4 regions of the Pseudoalteromonas undina genome follow, and region 1 is predicted to be linked to each of the others. Evidence: predicted binding sites of a transcription regulator. Region 1 holds the regulator's gene; each other region holds the start of a gene.
The links. The regulator LexA, encoded in region 1, represses DNA repair genes until DNA is damaged. The targets are predictions, from matches to a motif close to TACTGTATNNNNATACAGTA.
Positions count from the first base shown of each region.

Region 2: PUND_RS07075 (exonuclease domain-containing protein) is a predicted target of LexA. The motif match lies at 2,179-2,198, and genes of this name have one in related genera.
Region 3: dinB (DNA polymerase IV) is a predicted target of LexA. The motif match lies at 1,699-1,718, and genes of this name have one in related genera.
Region 4: PUND_RS15625 (DUF4007 family protein) is a predicted target of LexA. The motif match lies at 2,314-2,333, and genes of this name have one in related genera.

Region 1 is NZ_AHCF03000003.1:2,305,797-2,310,100, forward strand. It holds gene coxB (cytochrome c oxidase subunit II) at 1-727, opposite strand, end outside; gene lexA (transcriptional repressor LexA) at 1,203-1,820, opposite strand; gene PUND_RS14315 (M12 family metallo-peptidase) at 2,125-3,615, shown strand; gene PUND_RS14320 (PaaI family thioesterase) at 3,766-4,209, shown strand; gene PUND_RS14325 (hypothetical protein) at 4,211-4,304, opposite strand, start outside.
Region 2 is NZ_AHCF03000003.1:748,238-752,541, reverse strand. It holds gene PUND_RS07075 (exonuclease domain-containing protein) at 11-2,167, opposite strand; gene PUND_RS07070 (sugar porter family MFS transporter) at 2,362-3,786, shown strand; gene PUND_RS07065 (response regulator) at 3,947-4,304, opposite strand, start outside.
Region 3 is NZ_AHCF03000002.1:564,390-568,693, forward strand. It holds gene PUND_RS03255 (aldo/keto reductase) at 1-887, opposite strand, end outside; gene PUND_RS03260 (acyl-CoA thioesterase) at 900-1,331, opposite strand; gene dinB (DNA polymerase IV) at 1,730-2,785, shown strand; gene PUND_RS03270 (M17 family metallopeptidase) at 2,896-4,304, shown strand, end outside.
Region 4 is NZ_AHCF03000004.1:121,051-125,354, reverse strand. It holds gene PUND_RS15635 (ATP-binding protein) at 1-513, opposite strand, end outside; gene PUND_RS15630 (DEAD/DEAH box helicase) at 513-2,159, opposite strand; gene PUND_RS15625 (DUF4007 family protein) at 2,428-3,363, shown strand; gene PUND_RS15620 (hypothetical protein) at 3,356-4,304, shown strand, end outside.

The sequences.
Region 1 (4,304 bases):
CTGTTTTTGCTTCTACCACAACAGGCATGAAGCCATGATCTTTACCACACAGCTCTGCACACTGCCCGCGGTAAGTACCTACTTCATTAATACTGGTCCATGTTTCGTTAATAAACCCAGGGTTTGCATCTTTTTTAACTGCAAAATCAGGTACCCACCATGAGTGAATTACATCATCTGAAGTCATTAAAAAACGTACTTTTTGATTAATCGGTAGCACCAGCGGCTTATCTACTTCGAGTAAATAATTCGGGTTTTTATCGGCAAGATTCGTTATTTCATTTTGAGGAGTCGCTAACATTGAATAAAACTCAACGTCCTCCCCCATATACTCGTAATGCCACTTCCACTGTGATCCAGTAATTTTTATGGTGATATCAGCTTTGCTGGTATCCTCCATGGCAATTAACGTTTTAGTCGCAGGAATGGCCATAACAATTAAGATGACAAAAGGAATGGCAGTCCAGAGTATTTCTACTTTGGTACTTTCATGAAACTGGGCAGGGACAGCCCCTTTAGACTTGCGATGATGGATGAGTGCCCAAAACATAATGGCAAACACGATCACCCCAATCACACAACATATTAAAAATATGGTCATGTGCAGTTGGTATACATTATTACTTATATCAGTTACGCCTTTACGCATATTATATTGGCTATTAGCAAGCACATTTTGCGAAAAAACTAACAATATAAGCCACAAGGAAGAACTCAGCTTACCCATGTGACGGCTCCTTTGATGCTATTGCTGACGCAAAGCGAAGAGGCATACGGCTTAAACGCCCATTCGTTATTTTTATTTTTTATAAGGGTGCTGGAGTTACTAAATGTGTGTGCTCAAAACGACAAGGCTGTGAGTTATTTTTATTCCAGCTCTTTAATAACTAGTTAAAAAATAAACAATAAGCAAGGTGAGTATGAAAAATAAACAAGGGGGTTACTTAAAAAAGTGCAGCAAAAAAATATTAACTAATGAGGTAATTAATCTAAGAGTCAGAGTTGGTAAGGGGTAGCTTGAATAACAGCGGAAAAAATATAAAGTTTTATGATTTAAAACAATTAGAATAAATTTGTTTATCTATAAAGTATTTAGTGATTTTTTGAAATAACAAAAAGCGATTCACAAGCAATATCGTACAAAAATAATTCATGTAAAAACAGCGCCTAATCAATATTAAGCGCTAAGTTATGTTTAAATATCACATCCAATCAGCGTTACGAATAACACCCACCGCTAAACCTTCAATATTGAAAGATTCATTCTCCAAGTCTACTTCAATAGCTGAAAACTCGTCATTTTCAGCATGCAGTAATACTTTTCTGCCGGCTTTTTCTAGACGTTTAACCGTAACATCATCATCCACTCGAGCAACAACAACCTGACCATTTTCAGCTACTTGAGTTTTATGTACAGCGAGTAAGTCGCCATCCATAATGCCAATATCTTTCATACTCATGCCGTTAACACGCAGTAAAAAATCGGCCGCAGGTTTAAACATTAAAGGGTCAATTTTACAGTGGCTTTCTACATGCTGTTGCGCCAATATTGGCTCACCCGCAGCAACTCGACCAATTAAAGGTAAGCCCAGTTGCTCTGGCTCTTCTTCTTCAACAAGCTGAATACCCCGACTCGCGCCCGGCTTCATTTTAATCACACCTTTTTTAGCCAGTGCTTTTAAATGTTCTTCTGCAGCATTTGCACTTTTAAAACCCAGTGTTTGTGCAATCTCGGCACGTGTAGGAGGCATACCAGTGTCTTTAATAAACACTTTGATAAGTTCGAGTATTTGCGCTTGGCGTTTCGTTAATGGTCGCATACAACTGGTTTTCCATACAGTACAATTAACTGTGAGTATATACAGTTATTTTAAGATCGCAAATATAAATTAAGTTAGTTCCACTGATAATAATTAGCTTATCGCATTAGGATATAACCCGCTCTTAACTACTAAAAATTATTTTTGCACTGATTAAAGCAACCCATCAACAGTAAAAATAAAAAATGTATCTTAAAATTTACAACAATAGTTAATTTTAATAGGTGGCAATGTTAATTAATTGAAATAAAAATATTAGCGTGTACACTTTATGTGGACAAAACAAACCAAAAAGGACTATGAAATGAAAAAATACTCACCTTTATTTATCGGACTCCTATTCAGCGGCTATACACAAGCTCAAGTTCCGCTTTTTGAAGTGCAATATATTAATGAGTCACAAAGCGTGGCCACACAAACAAGTAATCAATTACAGTTTGGCCAGCCTCTTTTTGAGCTCACAAATAGCACAAATACCTTTCTTTTACCTGTTAAAGGTAACGACATTGAATTTATAAAAAGTTCAACAAGTTTGTCAGCAACGGGAAGCTTAATTTGGATTGGTAAAAGTTTAGAAGATGACGAAATAACACTTATTAAATCTGCAAAAGGCATTTCGGGTACTGTAAAAGTAGGTGAACAGATATATAAATTACAACCAAATAAGCACTCTGGTCATAATTTCATTGAATTAGATCCCCAAAAGCAGCCAGCTGAACATGCTCCCGACTATAAACAGTCTAATCACCTGGAGTTTATGAGTGAACAAATTTTAATAGCTCAAAACACTCAATCGGTAATGGCTAACGAAACGCAAAGTAATATTAGTTTATTAGTTTTATATACCCCAGCAGCAGCTCAAAAATCAGGGGATATAAATAGCTTAATTGATCTTGCGGTTGTTGAAACCAACCAAGGTTATCAAAACTCAGGCGTCAACGCAGTTGTTAGCATAGCCCACATGAGCCAAATTAATTATACTGAAGCTGCAAACTCAAGTACTGATTTAAATCGTTTAGCAGCTAAGAACGATGGTTATATGGATGAAGCACATACATTACGCGATCAATTCGGTGCAGATGTAGTTATATTAGTAAATGATGTCAATGGTTACTGTGGCCAGGCCAAAGCCATTGGCGCTAATGCTCAAAGCGCTTTTGCTATGGTCGATTATAATTGTGCAACGGGCTACTATTCCTTTGGTCATGAGATTGGGCACTTACAAGGCGCTCGCCATAATCCAGAAAACGATCCTTCAACAACTCCTTATTCATTTGGACATGGTTACCAACAGCCTCAATCACAATGGCGTTCAGTGATGGCATATAATTGTCCAGGTAATTGTACACGTATTAATTACTGGTCGAACCCTAATAAATCATACAATGGAGATGTAATGGGGACTTCGGCAGAACATGACAATGCCAGAGTGTTAAACTTAACTAACCCTATTATTGCAAACTTTAGATCTTCAACCCCCCCAATTCCTGGTGACAATGTACTCCAAAATAACCAAGCAATTATGGTTAATGGCGCAAAGAATAGCGAAAAATTATTTACATTTGCAGTACCAAGTGAAGCAACACAAGTTACTTTTAGAACATCAGGTGGTAGTGGTGATGCTGATATATATGTAAAATTTAACGAAACGGCATCCACAAATAATTTTGATTGTCGCCCATATAGAAATGGCAATAATGAGAGCTGCAGTGATACTCGCAGTGGAAATTACTCTGTCATGCTCAAAGGCTTTGATGCTTATAATAATGTAGAACTGGTCGCTAGTTACCAATAATAAGCAAGCTACATAAGCAGGCGTCGTAGTATGGCTACCTGCTTAAATTAAGCTAAAAAAATTTTATTTGCTATCACTCACGACAAGATTTAAATTTCACCTTAATATGAGCTCAATTTTATATTTTTAAACATTCTTTTAGGAGCGAGTATGAGCATTTGGCACCAACCAATTACATTAGAGTTTTGTAAGCAATTAGATCAAGGGATCACTGGCCAAGGCACGCTCATGAAGACCATGGGAATTGAAATCAGTGAAATTGGAGATGACTACTTAGTCGCCACTATGCCGGCAATTCCAGAGCATCATAACCCTATGGGTATAGTGCATGGTGGTGCCAATGTGGTCCTTGCTGAAACCGTAGCAAGTTATGCCGCTAACTTTGTAGTTGATTTCAGTCGATTTTATTGTGTTGGGCAAGAGATCAGCGCAAGCCACTTAAAAGCGTCACGCAACGGCACATTAACGGCTACCGCAAGGGCTTATCATATTGGTAAACGCAGCTCAGTTTGGGACATTAAAATAACCAATAGTCGCAATGAGCTTTGCTGCGTATCAAGAATGACCGCAGCCGTAGTCGAACGAAAAGGTTAAATTACTTTTCCAGAGGGTAAATAGTAACTTCTATGCCTGCGCCAATTGCAGATATGCGTAACAAGGTATCTGCATGCAAGGCCTGATTAAAACAT
Region 2 (4,304 bases), 1.6 Mb from region 1:
CTCAAATTTATCACTGACTGTCCGTTTGCTGAACCAGTAATAATAACTGCGCGGCCGCTTTGGCATCGTCTAATGCACGGTGATGGTTAGTTAAGTCTAAATTAAAGTGTGTCGATAAATTACCGAGCGAATACGACTTTAATCCCTTAAATGCTTTACGTGATTCAACAACGGTACATAGTTTTGGCATTTTAAAGTTGATTCCCAGCTCCTCAAGCTCTTTTTTAATAAAGCCATAATCAAAATTAACATTGTGAGCGACAAAAATACTACCCGAAAGCTTATCTAATAAAGTCGAAACAATGTCGCTAAATATAGGCGCATCACTTACCATGGCGTCGTTAATACCGGTTAGTTTAGTAATAAAACGAGGGATAGGCCGCTCTGGGTTTATCAGCGTAGTCCATGTATCAATGATGTTGCCTTGCTGTATTTTAACAATACCAATTTCGGTAATTCGGTTCCCCCCTTTTAGTCCCCCCGTCGTTTCAATATCTACCACACTATAAATTCGCTTAGGATCTACATACCAGTTTACCGCTGCAATATTTACGATAAAGCCACAGCTTTTTAAATTATCGATACTCACTAACTGGTTTCTTTTAAGCTTATCGCCTGGCGCTTTAACCTCTTCAAAATGAACAGCGCTGTTATCAACAACCATTAAATCGGGGTAACCATCTTTTAATTGTCGGTAGTTCTTTGCCATATTTTTTAAATGCTGAAGTAAAGCCGTTATTGGGCTATTTAATATAAGCATCTCTACTGGCTTTAAAACATCTGGGTGCCACCTAAATAAGCCATTTGGTTGCTCATAATACTTCGCGGCATGGTTACACACTAAACGCAGCAATTTGGGGGTACTATTACACGCAGCCAGCCGCGCTTCTATTTGTGAGGATTGATTTAAGTAAAAGGAGTCTGTTTTTAACGCTTGCGGGAAAATATCAAATTCATTACAAGGAGGCGTCGGAGTTTCAATAAACAGCTCTTGCCAAAAAACCAGTGTAAATAAGCTTTGCCACAAGGTATTCTCAGTATAAAAAACCTGTTTACCTTGACGAGTGTAGTGATCGCTTACACCTAACTCAACATCGCCTCGGTAAAGTTCATCAACTTCTATAATGCAGCGTGTACTGGCTAACATTTCACTGAGCCGCGAACGGGTTTGCTTGTTAAATTTACGCATTAAAAAGTCATCTGCGAAATACAGTAACTCATCACTAAGCGGATTTTCTATAATTTGCTCAAGCTGCGCTTTTACCCATTGCTTATTGCCCTGTCGATATTGCTCCCTTATTTGAATCTCGAGGGCTTGTGCATCGTCTTCGCAGGCGTTAAGTAAATCAAACGCAAGTGTTGGGTTAGTTGTTTTTAGTTGCTTAAAAAGTATAACCAGTAACTTGTTTTTTAACTCTTGTGCAATAACCCCTACTGCTACTTTATTTATTAGCTGCTTTGCTAGTTCCTCTCTTTCATTGTCATCTTTTGTATTTTTAAGCGTTAGTCGCAAACGGTTTAATGCATAGTTAGACTGCGCTTCTTTTATTGAATCAAAGCGCGATAAGCTTTCATTATGCTCTTGCCTAACAGGTGTTACGCCTAAATCTCTTAGTACAAATCGATTTTGATGATTAATATCGCCTGCACTGAGCCTGCCAATGTATAAAAATTCAAAATACTCGTAATACTCTTCTCTATTATTTATCACGTACTGATTATATAAGTGTGCAAGACACTCTGGCTTAGATTCAAAGAATGAAATAGCTATTTCAACTAAGTTACTTTTAGCAGCGCTTTTTTTAAATAATGGCGTTTGTTCTTGCTTTTCTAGCAGCTCTATTAAGGCCGGTTTTGTTAGGTGACTTAGTAGTTGCTTATGATCTTTATCAGAGGGTTCTACAATTAACTTTGCCGCTTTTAATTTAAAAAGTGCTTGGTATGGCGAGCTAATTTCTTTGTAGTTTAATGATTGGGTTTGAACTAAATAAGGCTTACGAGAATAAATGCGCGCCAACATACACTGGCTCTGCTCGTCGAGCGTGTTTATTTTACTAATAAATGAAATATGCTTTTGCTCGAGTAAATGCATGCATTTCTCGCTCACAAAAGTTAATAGCTCTCTAAAATGTGCCAAATAATATTTCGCTGGTAACTCTTTTTTCATAAAACCGCCCACACTGTATATAAAAACAGTATCCAGCATCTCATTATTTTTATCAACCCAATAAAATTTTTTTATGCATACGTATTACTATTGAAATATCTTTTTTAGCGTGATTACTCTGTGCTAAGGTTGCCCGCAAATTATTAGTGGCACTTTAACTACATTACACATAATAAAAATTAGGATTGAACAACATGACGACACAGCATGCAACTAAAGGTGAGCATAGCGCACAGACTAAGTGCTCGCTTTTTTATGTTATTTTTATATCGGCCGTTGCCGCTATTGGTGGCTTTTTATTTGGTTTTGATTCAGGCGTTATAAATGGCACCGTATCGGCATTGGGTAATACATTTAATTCAAGCAGTGTTGCAACTGGTTTTAATGTTGCATCTGTATTATTAGGCTGTGCATTAGGGGCATTCGCCGCTGGCCCATTAGCTGACAAGTTTGGCCGTCGCGCTATTATGATTGTCACTGCCATTATATTTGCAGTCAGCGCTTTTGGCTCTGGCATTGCAGATAGTTCTGCTGAGTTTATTTTTTACCGCTTGTTTGGTGGGTTAGGTATAGGTGCAGCCTCGGTTTTAGCGCCTGCTTATATAGCAGAAGTTGCTCCTGCGAGTCTACGTGGTCGCTTAGCTACACTGCAACAACTCGCTATAGTTCTTGGTTTATTTGCAGCTTTTTTAAGTAACTACCTAATTGCTAACGCTGCTGGCGGTGCCGAGGGTATTTTAATGTTAGATTTAGCCGCGTGGCGCTGGATGTTTTGGGCTGAACTTGTTCCTGCAGGCTTATTTTTAATTGGTGTACTGTTTATTCCTGAATCACCGCGTTACCTAGTTGCACAAGGTAAACTTAAACACGCTAAAACTGTATTTAACAAAATCTCAAATGATAATGCAGATACACAAATCAGTGACGTGAAGCAGTCTCTGCAAAGTGATAAAAAGCCAAGTATTCGCGACTTATTTATTGATGGCAGTAAAAAAGTACACCCTATTGTTTGGGTGGGTGTAGCTTTATCTGTTTTCCAACAATTTGTTGGTATTAACGTGGTATTTTATTACGGTTCAGAGCTATGGCAAGCCGCCGGCTTTGATGAATCACAATCACTGTTTATTAATGTACTTGCCGGCACCACCAATATTTTATCTACCTTTATTGCTATTGCCTTAGTCGATAAAGTAGGCCGCAAGCCACTATTATTGGTAGGTAGCTTAGGTATGTTTATTAGTTTAAGTGCACTTACTTACACCTTTGGTAGCGCTGGACTTGATGAAGCAGGCAAGTTAGCACTTAGCGAAAATATGGGTACCTTTGCATTAATAATGGCTAATTTGTTTGTGGTATTTTTTGGCTTAAGTTGGGGCCCTATAGTGTGGGTGCTACTTGGCGAAATGTTTAATAACCGTATTCGCGGTGCGGCCCTTGCTGTTGCAGCTAGCGCGCAATGGATAGCTAACTTTGCTATTACTATGACCTTCCCGATTATGCTCGGCAGTATTGGTTTAGCTGGCGCTTATGGCTTTTATGCCTTATCGGCATTTATTAGTGTATTTTTTGTGGTCAAATACATCAAAGAAACACGCGGTATGAAATTAGAGTCAATGTAATTATTTAGCCTGAGTAGCATCGACTTTCCATTAGTTTACTCAGGCTAATCCCCATTCTATTATCTTATTTTTCTGCTCATAAAACTAATTAGATACATTTAACCATTTGGCAAGCGGATACTCTCAGGCACGGTGTAAGCTTTTGCCTGTTGAACCATTATCAACTGAGTATATTACCAATCACAGTGTATAAATCATCACTATTAATTGGTTTGGCAATAAAGTCATCCATACCGGCTATTAAGCATCGCTGTTTATCTTCTTCATAGGCATTAGCCGTAATCGCTACTATAGGCACTCGCCAACCTGTTTTAAGTTCCATAACTCTAATTGTACGTGTGCATTCATAACCATCCATGTTAGGCATTTGGCAATCCATTAAAATCAAATCAAACGATTGCTCTTTTAATACATCAAGAGCCTTAATACCATCCTCGGCCATAACAACCACAGCTTTAGTCGGCTCCAACATTTTTGAAATAACCTGCCGATTTATCGCATTATCTTCTACCAACAGT
Region 3 (4,304 bases), on a different contig from region 1:
AATTGTGCTGGTGTTATGTTGTGTTCATGGGCAAGTTCAACATACTCTTTGGTCGCCTTTTGTGATTGTGGCGTATCTCTAAAAATACCGTTACGCTGCATAAATGTCCAGCGAGAGCCTTCAGGGCGTGCTCCATTTAGATATTTACCCGTTAATAGTCCAGCAGCTAAAGGTGACCAAGGTAAGTAAGCAATATCTTCATGCACACATTGCTCTATTAAATAAGGCCAATCTTTCGCATGCGCTAAACTAAACTCATTTTGAATAGACACCATTTTTGGTAAATTGTGCTCTTTGGCTAAATTTAAAAATTGGCTAATCCCCCACGGGGTGTCGTCAGAAAGTCCACAGTGTTTAATTTTACCCGCTTTAACACACGCATCTAAACCCTCTAAAATATCAAGCATGTCAGCGGTGTGCTGTTTTGCATCGACCTCAGTAAATTTAAGCATGCCAGGCCATTGCCTTGCAAAATGAGGAGTGCGGCGATTTGGCCAATGTAATTGGTATAAGTCAATATAGTCGGTTTGTAGGCGTTTTAGAGACTGATCAACTGCATCAATAACAGCTTGGCGAGTAATATCACCACCATCACGGATCCATGAAAGCCCATTACCGGCAATTTTAGTTGCAATAACAATGTCTTTTCGTTTCTGTGAATTACGTGCAACCCAATTCCCTATAATTTCCTCAGTTTTACCATAAGTATCGGGAGAGGGAGGAACTGCGTACATTTCTGCCGTATCAATAAAGTTAACACCACGGTCAAGAGCATAGGCTATTTGCTCATCAGCATCATGCTGGGTGTTTTGTACTCCCCAAGTCATACTACCTAAACAGACCCTAGAAACACTAATATCACTACTGCCTAATTGACTATATTGCATTACTAATCCTAATTATTCGTTTTCAGAGTTTGCTTTTAAAGCCGATAACAAAGGTTCTGTGATCGTGGCTTTTTGCTCTGTTTTAAAGTCAAACATCACCACTTTTGACATGCCAGTGGTCGTTATCGCATTTTGCGCATGGCTAAATACACTGTAATTCATTATAAATCTGTCTGACTTAATATCACTAATAGTAATACCTACGCTTAATGTGTCAGGAAACGTCACAGGGCGTTTGTAGCGAATATTATTTTCACTGATCACAGGGCCAGTGGCTTTAGCATTGATAGTATCAAATAAATTTAATTTATTTAAAAAGTCGATTCTGGCTATTTCAAAATAACGAAGATAAACACAGTTATTAACATGCTGTAGGGCATCCATATCGCCCCACGCTACAGTAATGTCGGTATGAATAGGGTGTTGTTGTTTAAACGTTTCCATGTATTTATAGCTCTTGGTTTTAAAGTATTTAGATTAGCAACATGGTCGGATGAGCTCAAGGGAATTATAGTTGGCAAAAATTCTAGGGCTAAAATTGTACCTCTTTGAATTCATGACTATAGTAACTAGTAACACACAAGGAGATAACTATGCAGAATATAATTAATTGGTTATTGGCATGCACCGTTTTTATAGCGTCGTTTACTTGTTACGCTATGGGTAATGAGGCAGGAGCAATTATTTTGATTTTATTAGGCTTTTCTTTAGAAATTTTATTTTGGATGTATTGTTTTAATAAGCCCAAGAAAAATAGGCGCTCTTTTTAAATAACAACAAGCTTGCTAATTAGCAGCGATTCCACAATAATGACTGTATAAATGAACAGTTGTTATTGTGTGATGAAAAAGTTTATTCATATAGATATGGACTGCTTTTATGCAGCCGTTGAAATGCGCGACAACCCCAAGCTTGCAAGTGTACCGCTGGCAATTGGCGGTAACAGTCGCCGTGGAGTGCTCTCTACCGCTAACTATCTTGCTAGAGAGTATGGGGTGCGCTCTGCCATGTCTAACTATCATGCCAAACAGCTTTGCCCCGATTTAGTTATTGTGCCGGGTAGAATGGCTGTTTATAAACAAGTATCAACTCAAATCCGCGCTATATTTAACCGCTATACTGATCTTGTTGAGCCTCTTTCACTTGATGAAGCGTACCTAGATGTTACCGACAGTACTGCATTTAAAGGCAGTGCAACGTTAATTGCTGAGCAGATCCGCACCGATATTTTTAATACCACAGGGCTGACCGCTTCTGCGGGGATTGCGCCAATTAAATTTATAGCCAAAATTGCTAGCGATGAAAATAAACCCAATGGCCAATTTGTAGTATTGCCTGAGCAAGTTGACTCGTTTTTAGCCCAATTACCACTAGGTAAAATTCCAGGAGTGGGTAAGGTAACCTTGGAGAAGCTTAATTTAAAAGGGTTGTACACGGGCCAAGATGTTCGCGAAAAAGGGGCTAATTGGATGCAGCAACATGTGGGGAATTTTGGCGTGTCGTTATATCAAAAATGTATGGGGGAGCATATAGGGCGGGTTTCAACTGAGCGGATTCGTAAGTCATTGAGCGTGGAGCATACTTATGAATACAACAAAAATAGTCTTGATGAGTGCTTGGAGCAATTACCGCAGCTGTTAGGTGAGCTCGAGGTTAGATTAAACAAACAGCAGCTACAAAATAAAATTAACAAGTTAAGTGTTAAAGTTAAATTTGCTAATTTTGTTGTGACCTCAGCAGATCAAGCGAATCATCAATTAAACACGGCTATTTTTAAAGAGTTACTCGCCAAAGCCTATCAACGCGGATTACAACAACCTGTGCGTTTATTAGGAATTGGTGTTGGTATTAAAAACCAACCAGAGCATAATTTACAGCTGAGTATTTTAGACGTGTAAAAGGTGTAACTCTAGGTTGCCAGTAAGTATGCAGATTACCGCAGTTTACTGGTTATAAATTGCTAAATAAATAATAATAGGGGCTACGTTTTCTAACAGGATCCTTTTTTATGGCATATCCAAAAGCAGTGCTGGCTCAGCCAGTTAGTGCAAGCCTAGATTGTGCATCACACGATGCACTAATTATTATCAGCGATGACTTTTCTCACATACCAAATACGCCTCTGCGCGATGCAATTTTAAATCAAGCTCAAGTAGACTCTCGCATAGGTAATCAAGTTACCTTGCTAGTAATTGCCGGTAAACGTGTTGTATTAGCCCCAACAGGCCCTTTAAATAGAGATTATGATGATGTACGTCGCTATTTTGATGCGGCTAAATTAGCCATTAACGAGGCTAAAGCGTCAGGCAGTGTTAACCCCGCTATTTACTTACCTGCTTTAAATACCGACAGCCGTTACCAACACGCGCTGGAAGTGGCCTATTTAGGCGCATGCCAAGCATTATGGCAGCCTCTTGAAGCACGTGAATTTCATGGTCATGGTATTGAGCCAATTACTCAAATCGGTTTAATTGATGCCAATGAGCAAACGATTAAAGCAGTCAATGCATTAGCAGCTGGACAATATGCTGCACGTGATTTATGTGGTACCGAGCCTGAACGTATGGCACCACCACGCTTTGCTGATTACTGTAGCGAACTATTTAATAATAGCGCAGTGAGCGTTGATGTGATTGATGACTTGGCTGCCATTGATAAACACTATCCGATGCTAAGTACTGTTGCTCGTGCATCTTATGCAGTAGAGCGTCATCATCCACGCGTTGTTAAACTTGAATATGTACCAGAGGGTGAAGTAACACGCACACTGATGTTTGTTGGTAAAGGCTTAGTTTATGACACAGGCGGTGCAGATTTAAAAGTAGGCGGCTACATGGCAGGTATGAGCCGAGATAAAGGCGGTGCGGCTTCTGTGGCTGGATTTATGAAAGCAGTTGCTGATTACCAACCTAAAGGCGTTAAAGTGATTGCCTTTTTAGCAGTGGTACGTAACTCAATTGGTTCAGATTGTTTTGTTCCTGATGAAATTATTACTAGCCGTGAAGGTGTGCGAGTGCGCATTGGTAATACTGATGCCGAAGGGCGTCTAGCGATGGGTGATTTACTTAGTGAAATGAAAGATTTGGCTGTAAACGAAATAAACCCAACGCTGTTTACTGTGGCTACTTTAACAGGGCATGCTGCACGTGCGATGGGACCATATGGTGCTTATGTAGAAAATGGGCCAGCACGTAGTGCTAATATTTCACGTCAATTAGCTGATTGTGGTGATTTATGGGCTGACGGTGCAGAAGTATCCCGTTCACGTCGTGAAGATTATGACTTTATAAAGCCACGTACTTTAGCCGATGACGTACTCTCTAGTAATAATGCAGCTTCTGCTGTTACAGCGCGCGGCCATCAATTTCCTATGGCATTTTTAGCTGTGGTAGGCGGATTAGATAAACATGGCAGTGA
Region 4 (4,304 bases), on a different contig from region 1:
GGACCAAATAATTAATGTGCCAGATTCCGGTTTTTTAGTAAAAAATGCTTTTTCGTACTTAGCTGGTATTGTCTTTGCTGTGGGCATTGGGACTTCTTCTAGCGCACCACTTTTCATCTCATCAACATCTAAATAAGTATGGTGGGGCTCCGCACCGGCTTGCCAACTCCATACATCAACGCGCTTACACTGTGAAATGGATGAATTTGGTAATCCCATACCAAACTTACCCATACCGCCCGTATCTTTACGGTGTGTACCGCCACCAAATTGCATAGCAACTCTAAGGGTATCGATATCCATACCTACACCATTATCCCAAAGGGAGATTTCTGATACGGTATAATTTTTACGGGCTTTTAGTTGTTCTTCTATAAAACCAACTTCTACACGGGTGGCCGTTGCTTGTAAGCTATTATCGATAAGTTCAGCTAAAGCGTATGCTGTATTGTTGTAACCATTATCCCTTAATGACTCAATAACAGTCTCAGCACTTAAAAATCTATTACTCATTATTTTATATCCTTTTCTGCCCACATATCATTCCAATAACCAAATGCGAGGCTAATACTTTGAAATTCAGGTATGTTATCCATCACTGTATAAATATTGCATTCTTTGTTACCGCCGCTTTTATAGCCACGCATAGCACGGCCCGCCATTTGCAAATACTGTACTAAGGAGTTCATTGGCTTAGCAATTACAGTAACGTTAGTTTTAGGTGCATCAAATCCTGCTGTTAGGACATTAAAATTAACAAGAACTTGCAGCTCACCATTTTTATATTGCGCTATTTTTGCTCTGCGGCTCTCTACTGTGTCATTTTTACTATCAATAGAAGCTGCTTTAATACCTTGATAAGCAAGTGCAGTGGCAAGGTTAATTCCGTGATCAACGGTGCAGGCAAAAACAATGATTTGTGACCCAAGTTTACATTCATCAATAATCGCACTGAGGATCTGACGATTTCGCTCTATGTTATTTGCTAACGTCGTCATTGTTTCTACACCGCCGGCATCTCTTAGTTCATATGCAGCAATACCGGAGTGGTCATAGTTTAATGACTTAAAGTTTGCTTTAGCTAAATAACCCTTTTCAACCAAGTAATCTATTGGCGAGAGATAACCTGATATTTGCATAGAAACTTTATTGTTGTAGAAAAAATTAGCTAAACGAGCATCTTCTTCGGATAGTCCATCTTCAGAGTAGCTTCTGCCAGGAGTGGCAGTTAAACCAATTAAGTCAGCGTGAAATGCTTTGTCATCAATAAAGTCTTGAACAACTTCTTGAAACTTAGGAGCTACAGCTTTGTGGGCTTCATCAAAAATTACTAATGTTACTTTTTCAGCCAACTTGCTATATAAAAGTTGTAACTGTCTTGAATCGCTTTTTCGTAAACTTAAAAATTTATGTAACCCAGCAACGACAAACCCGGAGTCAATACCACTTAAACTTTCTGTAGAGCTTGAATAAAAGCCATATAAAGAAGTAGAACGATTACCTAGTGACTGCCATGCTTTTGAAAATTCAGAATAGGCTTGCGAGCAAAGTTCTTCCCTGTCTGCTAGCCACAAAACTAAGTTATTCTCAGATTGCCTTAAATGTTCGGCAGCAATATTCATTGCAGTTCGTGTTTTACCTGCCCCTGTAGGCAGGTGAATAAGCACTCGCCTTTTATCCTGTACAAGTTCAGAAAACACCTGTTTGCTAATGTTTTGTTGGTAAGGGTATAAACCATAGTTAGGATCTATATGAGTAATACTCTCTAGCGCGTTATCTTGCTCTAATTGGCTTTCGTATAATGCAGATAGGCCCATTAAAGCAGCAAATTTGTCAGGATTTTCATCTGCCCAACTTATTATTGCATCGTAATGTTCGGGGGTTACTTGCTTTGCTTGAAGTTCAAAACTAGGAAACAGCTCAGCTAGCTGCTTTGCTGATAGGCGCTCAACTAACTTATTTCGAAGTCGTGAGTCAAAAATAAAATCGACTTGTTTAACACTCGCAACTATTCCGGCAAGTTTATTTTTATTATATGAATTGGCCTCTGAGACCTGATTGTCTTGCGCATCAAGTTGAAGTGCGAAATTTATTGAATTTTTAGGAAGAAAGCTTAACAATTCATCTTCAGAAAAGTTTAATAAAATTTTAGCAAGCATCTTTAGTCCTTTAATGTAAATCAATGTGATAGCTTCCATTGCATGTAAGCCCATGGGTACAGATCAGACTAAATCACTTGATTATTTGTCTTTATATTCAAAACTTTACAATAAACCCCTCCTATCTACAAGGGTATTGAGATAATTTAAATAAAACTGTATAAAGGTACAGTTTTTTAATGATTAATTACCTAGAAGACTTCCTCTTAACCTTAATTCAAGTTAATATCGCCGCTTGGACAATTTCTCCAGAGGAACTCTAAAAGCAATGAAAGCTAAGTTTACAGGTCACGATACATTCCCTCTGCGCTATGGATGGCTATTCAAAGCGGTTAATCATTTGAATTCAAATGGTAATTTTTCAAGTTCTGACGAAGAAAGTATTCGTCATTCTATCGTAGAGCTTGGCGTTGGTAAAAATATGGTTAAAGCTATTCAGTATTGGGCTGAGTCGAGCGGCATTATAGAAAGCGACAGAAAAAATAATAAAACCTTTCATAATGTGACGAAAAACAAAGGGCACTTTTTGTTTGGTGACAACGGCAAAGATCCTTACCTCGAATTGCATGGTTCTATTTGGTTATTGCACTTTTGGCTAAACTTTAATGATGAACACCTAACCGCCTATCGCTACTTTTTTAATTACTCTAATGTTCAGTATTTTGAAAAATCAAAGCTGATCGATGATTGCTATGAAGATGCAAAGCGCCTAGTTAAAAGCGAAGTTGGTAATATTACGACTATAAAAAAAGACATGGATTGTTTTTTAAATATGTACAGTAAAAAGGTTAAGTCTACAGCTAAGAAGATAGATGAAGATCACTTCACTTCTCCCCTTGCTGAGCTTAATTTACTACAAGATAACGGCCGCTCTTTTTATGTCAGTAATTTAACTGAAAGGCCTGAGTTACCTATTGAAGTATTTATCTATGCGTTACTCGAATTCTTTAAAGTAGAAACAACTGAATCAAAAGTGAGCACTGTTGATTTTGATTCGTTACTTACTAAACCGTGTTCACCTGGCCGAATATTTAGATTATCTGAGGCTGGCCTAGGGCAAAAACTCGATGAAGCTCAGCAACATACTAAAAAAGAAATATCATGGGTTGATTCATTAGGGCTAAGACAAGTAAATATATCTGAATCAGTAAAAAACAATACTTTCAAATACTTAAATGACTATTACGGCAAATCCAATGTCTGAATCTATTATTGAAATAAATCAACGATATAAAAGCTCCACTCGCATTGATGTTGATAGTGCTAACCTAAACCCCTTTATAGATGACTTTATCGTACATGGAACGGCTATTAATGTACTTGATACTGTAAGCCGTGAGTTTGAGGGCAGTACACAAAGAGCCTATACAATCACGGGCCCTTATGGCTCTGGTAAATCGACTATAGCCTTATTTTTATCTTGCTTGCTTTCTACAGATTCAGAACAACGTAGTTACGCTTTAAACAAGCTTAATAATTCTCAAAAAGTAATAACTGGGTTTGATGATAGGTTTAAAATTACTAATGGTTGGAAAACCATTAAGCATGTCTGTGGCCTTGAAGCCCCCGCAAATAGTATTCTAATAAGCTTATTGAAAGCGTTTAATATCAAGTTTAATGCAGAAGATATACTCGCTCTTGATGATGATAAGTGCTTAGCAAAAATAAAATCTATTTTACAAAAACAAAATGATAACGAAGACGGCGTTTTAATTTTGCTCGATGAAATGGGTAAAGCTTTAGACTATCAATCGCGAGCAAATAAAGACTTACATTTATTTCAGTCTCTCGCTGATATTGTTCAACAAGTAAAACGCCCTGTATTACTGGTTGGTTTTTTACATCAAGCATTCTCTGATTACGCTAAAAATAAAGACGTAAAAACACAGCAAGAATGGAGTAAAGTTCAAGGCCGCTATAGAGACTTAAGCTTTAACCCTTCGATTGATGAATCTTTAGTACTTGTAGGTGACTCAATATTTAGAGCCCCAAAAGTAGTAAAAGCTATAGAATCAAAATATGAAAAGCTGGTCGAGGTTGTAAGTTCGGCGTTTGCAAATCAAAACAAAAATATTGATGCATTAAGTAATACCTTACCGCTAGATCCTATAGTTAGCTTATTACTTGGCCCTGTTTCTCGTCGTC